Regions from separate parts of the Pseudoalteromonas sp. bablab_jr011 genome, predicted to be linked through region 1. Evidence: predicted binding sites of a transcription regulator. Region 1 holds the regulator's gene; each other region holds the start of a gene.
What was found. Region 1 encodes NrdR, which represses ribonucleotide reductase genes. Its sites were predicted from a motif close to AAACACNANATNTNGTGTTT; they were not measured.
Positions count from the first base shown of each region.

Region 2: nrdG (anaerobic ribonucleoside-triphosphate reductase activating protein) is a predicted target of NrdR. The motif match lies at 1,046-1,065, and genes of this name have one in related genera.
Region 3: nrdA (class 1a ribonucleoside-diphosphate reductase subunit alpha) is a predicted target of NrdR. The motif match lies at 1,343-1,362, and genes of this name have one in related genera.

Region 1 covers NZ_JACDWU010000290.1:17,922-20,194, reverse strand. Annotated here, with positions in the region: gene ribD (bifunctional diaminohydroxyphosphoribosylaminopyrimidine deaminase/5-amino-6-(5-phosphoribosylamino)uracil reductase RibD) at 1-880, opposite strand, end outside; gene nrdR (transcriptional regulator NrdR) at 883-1,332, opposite strand; gene glyA (serine hydroxymethyltransferase) at 1,441-2,273, opposite strand, start outside.
Region 2 covers NZ_JACDWU010000097.1:16,646-18,918, reverse strand. Annotated here, with positions in the region: gene JIG41_RS03695 (NarK family nitrate/nitrite MFS transporter) at 1-199, shown strand, start outside; gene mog (molybdopterin adenylyltransferase) at 284-811, opposite strand; gene nrdG (anaerobic ribonucleoside-triphosphate reductase activating protein) at 1,067-1,519, shown strand; gene nrdD (anaerobic ribonucleoside-triphosphate reductase) at 1,525-2,273, shown strand, end outside.
Region 3 covers NZ_JACDWU010000320.1:144,587-146,859, forward strand. Annotated here, with positions in the region: gene ubiG (bifunctional 2-polyprenyl-6-hydroxyphenol methylase/3-demethylubiquinol 3-O-methyltransferase UbiG) at 1-402, shown strand, start outside; gene JIG41_RS21445 (HAD family hydrolase) at 402-1,073, shown strand; gene nrdA (class 1a ribonucleoside-diphosphate reductase subunit alpha) at 1,463-2,273, shown strand, end outside.

The DNA.
Region 1 (2,273 bases):
GTAATTCGGCTAACCGTGCTAAAACGGCCGATAAATCAACTTTATTTTTGTTAGCTGCCACCACTTCGTGTTTTACAAAATGTGGCCATTGCTGCTGATTATCAAGCTGTGTTGTGAAAATAATCACCGGACTCTCAATACTAAATAAAGCGAGATCTGGGGTGAGTCTGTTTTGCGAATCGATAATCACACGTGTTGGCTGACGTATCGGCAATGATGTTGGCATTGCAAATGGCAGCTCTTCAGTACGCACATTTAATTTGGCGTTATCACTGATAACGGTATCTGCACCACTCAAAATTGCGCAGCTTTGTGCGCGAAATGCTTGAACGTCTTGGCGTGCTTGTGGACCCGTGATCCATTTACTTTGGCCGTTATTAAGTGCCGTTTTTCCATCTAAACTACAGGCCATTTTACAGGTAACGAAAGGCAACCCTGTTTCCATTCGCTTCAAAAAGCCTTTGTTTAAATCGCGCGCCTGTTGCTCAAGTAACCCAGAGGCAACGTCAATACCTGCATCAGCCAATATTTGTAAGCCACGGCCACTGACTGCTGGATTTGGGTCTACCATTGCAGCAATCACTTTACTTACACCAGCCGCTTTTAGGCCTTCAGCACAGGGCGGAGTACGACCATAATGACTGCAAGGTTCAAGCGTCACATAGGCTGTTGCCCCTTTGGCATTATCGCCAGCAACGGCCAGTGCATTCACCTCGGCATGACCCTGCCCGGCAAGTTGATGAAAACCCTCACCAACTATATGGCCGTCTTTAACAAGTACACAACCCACATTAGGGTTTGGCGTCGTGGTAAAACGGCCCTGTTTGGCAAGCTCAATAGCGCGTGCCATATAAATGCTATCAAGTTCAGTGAACGACATGCTTAATCACCTAAACGGGCAATTTCTTCGCCAAACTCACGAATATCTTCAAATGAGCGATATACTGAGGCAAACCTAACATAAGCTACTTTATCAAGCTTCTTGAGCGATTCCATAATACACTCGCCGATTAAATGGCTTGAGATTTCACGCTCTCCGGTGGCACGTAGCTGTGATTTAATCACGTTAACGACTTCTTCGATTTGCTCTGTACTCACTGGACGTTTTTCTAATGCGCGGTGCAGGCCATTTAATAATTTGTCTTCGTTAAAAGGTTCTCGACTACCGTCTTGCTTTATCACCCTTGGCATAACAAGTTCAGCACCTTCAAAGGTGGTAAAACGCTCGTGACATTCGTTGCATTCGCGACGGCGTCTAACTTGGTGACCACCGCCAACAAGTCGTGAATCGATTACTTTAGTATCTTTTGCTGTGCAAAAAGGGCAATGCATAAGGTTAAACTTCCGTTTATAAAAAACAAAAAAAGACCGCTTAATAAGCGGCCTTTATAATAGCAAAAAACAACACTATTGTTATCTTAATTACGGTTTAACCAGCAATTAAGCGTAAACAGGTAGTTTTTTACAGATTGCTTTAACTTTCTCTTTTACTTCTGCTTGTACTGATGCATCGTTGATGTTGTCTAGTACGTCACAGATCCAGCCAGCAAGTTCTTTAGACTCAGCTTCTTTGAAACCACGGCGCGTAATTGCCGGAGAACCAATACGAAGACCCGACGTTACAAACGGTGAACGAGGGTCATTTGGTACTGAGTTTTTGTTTACTGTGATGTTTGCATTACCAAGGGCAGCGTCAGCATCTTTACCTGTGATATCTTTATCAATAAGGTCTAGAAGGAATAAGTGGTTGTCTGTTTTACCAGAAACAACTTTATAGCCACGCTCTTGTAACACTTCAACCATTGCTTGTGCGTTTTTAACCACTTGCGCTTGGTACGTTTTGAATTCAGGCTGTAATGCTTCTTTAAACGCAACCGCTTTAGCAGCGATGATGTGACATAAAGGACCACCTTGGCCACCCGGGAATACGGCGCTGTTAAGCTTTTTATAGATCTCTTCATCACCACACGCAGAAACAATTAGACCGCCACGAGGACCCGCTAATGTTTTATGAGTTGTTGTTGTAACAACATGCGCGTGAGGGATTGGGCTTGGGTATACGCCAGCCGCAATAAGACCTGCAACGTGTGCCATATCTACGAATAAGTACGCATCCACTTTATCAGCGATTTCACGGAACTTAGCCCAATCAACGATACCTGAGTATGCAGAGAAACCCGCAATGATCATTTTTGGTTTGTGCTCTAGTGCTAGCGCTTCAACTTGAGCGTAATCAATTTCGCCCGTTTCTTCATTTAGGCCATATTGAATTG
Region 2 (2,273 bases), on a different contig from region 1:
AGGGGCATATGGTAACGTTGGGGCTGTTACATTTTTAACTGTGTTATCGTTCGTCGATTATGCAACTTTCTTTTATGTTATCGCCGGTACGGCAATGATTGGCTTTGTTACTTTGTTCTTTATGGATGAACCGCGAGGTCAAATTGCTGAAGTACGCGAAGACGGGACTGTTGAACTGATTGATGTATCACACAAATAAATCTTAATACGATAGAAAAGCCAGCTTAAGCTGGCTTTTTTCGTTATTAACTAAGGGGATGTTTTAACGTTATGACAAACCTATTTATGACTTAGGTCTAAATACTTGAACCACAGATTCATCACATTCTAAGTAAGGCCCTTCAAGTAAATCAATACAATAAGGCACCGCAGGAAATACGGCATCAAGACATTGACGAATCGCTTTGGGTTTGCCCGGTAAGTTAATTATTAATGAGCGGTCTCTTATCCCCGCTGTTTGTCGAGAGAGTATAGCCGTTGGCACGTATTTTAAGCTTTCAGTACGCATTAACTCACCAAATCCTGGCATCATTTTGTCACACACCGCTTCTGTGGCTTCGGGGGTTATGTCTCGTTTGGCGGGACCCGTTCCACCTGTGGTAATGATTAAAGCGCATTGTTCTTGATCGGCAAGCTCGCATAATGCCGCTTCAATTAAATGTTGCTCGTCTTCGACTAATCGATAGCATGCCTGCCATGGCGAACTTAAATAGTCATTTAATGTATCGGTGATAGCGGGTCCCGATAAGTCATCGTACTGGCCTCGGCTTGCGCGATCACTAACAGTCAAAATTCCAATTTTCGCAGTCATTTTCATCTCTTTACAATTCATTTATTCGCACTCTAGCAAAGTGATGGGTAAAGGTAACTCCTCCAAAGTAGGTAGAGGTGTCTGGGTGGCGCTCCGTTTTATTTTTGACAGGAGGGGGTTTTGATTGGCTACCCATTTTGTTCTTTTGGCAGAACTAAGCTGCTTTGATCTAGATCAAGTTTCAAACTGGCTTAAAACGGTGTTGATACTATATATTGATCATATTGAAATTTAAAACACAATATGTAGTGGTTTATGTTTAATGTATTAGAACCCCAAGTGTGCTTTCAAGAAGTCCCTGGACACATTGCGTTAGGCTTTGTGTGCACGGGGTGCCCCTTGCGCTGTCCTGGGTGTCATAGCGTTGATACATGGGATCCAAAGCATGGTGAGCGGTTAACATCGCAACGCTTTCTAGGGTTACTTGAGCGCTATAAGCACTTGATAACTTGTGTGGTGTTTTTTGGCGGAGAATGGCAGGAAGGTGATTTAGTTTATTTTTTAAAGTTAGCAACGCAGCAAGGCTTAGCAACGTGTTTGTATACCGGGCTTGAGGATGTGTCGGAGCAATTAAAAGCACAGCTGACTTATGTAAAAACGGGCCGTTATGTCGCTGAATTAGGTGGCCTGGCGAGCCATTTAACTAATCAACGATTTATTGAAATTGCTTCGGGTAAGGTACTTAACTCATTATTTTTAAAAGGATAATAAAAATGTCTATGCTGAATTGTGAACAATTAAAAGAAAAAATGCGTTTCATCGAAAACTATACACAGGCCAAGAATGCGGCCGATGGTTCTAAAGTGGATGCGAATGCAAATGTGACATTAAAAAATATAGCGACGCTAGAATCAGAAATAATGAAAGACTTTTTCATTCACGTTAATCGCACTCAGGTGAGCAATAAAATAACCGCGCTTTTCGGCGAGTCATTGGGCAAAGAGTACCTTCGACAAATTGAGAACCATGAAATTTATGTGCATGATGAAACGAGCTTAAAGCCTTACTGTACTTCTATCACCATGTATCCATTTTTATTGGATGGGCTAACCAAATTAGGGGGAGAGTCTAAGGCACCTAAGCATTTAGAATCGTTCTGCGGCAGTTTTGTGAATCTTGTTTTTGCAATTAGCGCGCAGTTTGCAGGGGCTGTCGCGACGGTCGAATTTTTAATGTATTTTGATTACTTTGCGCGTAAGGATTACGGCGATGATTATTTAGTTACTCACTATAAACAGATAGAAAATCACTTACAGCACGTCGTGTACGCTTTAAATCAACCCGCTGCTGCACGAGGTTATCAAAGCGTATTTTGGAATATCTCGTTGTACGATAGTGCATACTTTGAGGCTATGTTTGGTCATTTTGTGTTTCCTGATATGACGGCTCCCGATTGGTCGTCTTTAAAGGCACTGCAAAGCATGTTTTTAAATTGGTTTAACCAAGAGCGAAACAAAGCTGT
Region 3 (2,273 bases), on a different contig from region 1:
AAAGTACCGGCTGAAGAGTTTGCTAAAGAGCACCCTGCTCGCTTTGATGTAATCACCTGTATGGAAATGTTAGAGCACGTGCCAGACCCTGCTTCTATCATTCGTGCGGTCGCTGAGCTTGCAAAACCTGGCGCCGATGTATTCTTTTCGACATTAAATAAAACACCTAAAGCGTATTTATACGCCATTGTGGGTGCTGAAAAGTTATTAAAAATGGTGCCCGAAGGCACGCACGACCACAAAAAGTTTATAAAACCCGCCCAATTAATTGCATGGGCAGAAGACGCAGGCTTAAAAGTAAGAGCAAGCACAGGCCTCAGCTATAATCCGTTTTCTAAGCAATACAGTTTAAATGATGATGTGAGTGTTAATTACATTCTTCATTTTGAGAAACTTGCCTAATGGCTGGTTGTAATCCTGATATCGCTTTTGATGCCTTTATTTTTGATTTAGATGGCACATTACTCGATACTGCGGATGACCTTGGAGGCGCATTAAATCGCGTATTAGCAGATGCGAATATCGCGCCTGTAGATAAAAGCATTTATCGCCCAGCAGCGTCAAATGGGGCCAATGCATTATTAGAGGTCGGCTTTGGTGATAAATGGCCCGACGTTGAACAATTAGCATTAAGGCAGCAACTGCTCGACTATTATGCAGAAGACATTGCGATTCATAGCAAGTGCTTTAATGGCATTGAGCAACTTCTCGCCTCACTTGAGCAAAACAGCATTAAATGGGGGATCATGACCAATAAGCCCGGCTTTTTAACCGAGCCATTGGTGCAAGCTATCCCAAGCCTTGCTAATGCCATGGCTGTCGTGAGTGGTGATACCTTAGAAGTTGCTAAACCATCGCCAGAGCCACTTATTCATACTGCAAACATGCTCGATGTTGATCCAACGCGTTGCTTATACATAGGTGATGCCGAACGCGACATACAAGCAGCAAAAGCTGCCAATATGTACAGTGCAACTGCACTTTGGGGTTATATACCAAGTGTGGATACCGCACTGAGCTGGGGCGCAGATTTTAACTGGCAAACTCCAACTGATGGATTTATCCATATATAGTGTTAGTTTTAAGTTAAAACACCATATATTGTGATTGGGTTGAGTTTTAAGCAAACTTTGTTGATAAAAAAAACAGTCAGAAATTATTTTTAAAAACGATAATTTTTGTAGATCTTGAGTTGATTTTTACAAATTTCATCATCAATGAATGATCAAAGGTTAATGCTTACTAACACAATTCGTTTATCCAATAGTTATCCACAAAATGGGGCGTTTCTATCCCTTGCAAATGATCGCAGACCACACTATCTTGTGATCTGCGTTTTAAAGAACACCAGATATTGTGGCTAAATGTTATTCAATTGACTCATGCTGGTGCTAATAATAATTATAATTAAGAATACCTTTGTCACTAAAAATATAATTTCCCAAGGAATACAGGCAAAACTATGAACCAACAGCTATCTGTAAGCAAACGTGACGGCCGTAAAGAGTCACTTGATCTAGATAAGATCCATCGCGTCATCGCTTGGGCCGCCGAAGGTCTAAATAATGTGTCTGTGTCACAAGTTGAATTGAAATCACATATTCAATTTTACGATGGCATTCGTACTGACGACATTCACGAAACTATCATTAAAGCAGCAGCCGATCAGATCTCTAAAGATACCCCTGATTATCAATACCTTGCTGCTCGTTTAGCTGTATTCCATTTACGTAAGAAAGCGTATGGTCAATTTGAGCCGCCGCGTTTATACGACCACATTACAAAACTGGTTGAAGACAAGCGTTATGATCAACATTTACTCGTTGATTACACTGAGCAAGAAATTGACGAGTTAGATGCGTATATTGATCATAACCGTGACTTAAACTTCAGCTATGCCGCTGTAAAGCAGCTTGAAGGGAAATACCTAGTACAGAACCGTGTAACGGGTGAAATTTACGAAAGCGCGCAGTTTTTATATATCTTAGTAGCAGCGAGCTTGTTCTCTGACTACCCTCGAGAAACACGCCTTGATTACATCAAGCGCTTTTATGACGCGGTTTCGACATTCAAAATTTCATTGCCGACTCCTATTATGGCTGGTGTGCGTACACCTACACGTCAATTTAGTTCATGTGTACTGATTGAGTGTGGTGATAGCCTTGATTCAATTAATGCAACATCATCTGCGATTGTAAAATACGTATCACAACGTGCAGGTATTGGTATTAATGCGGGCCGTATTCGTGCTTTAGGTAGCCCAATCCGTAACG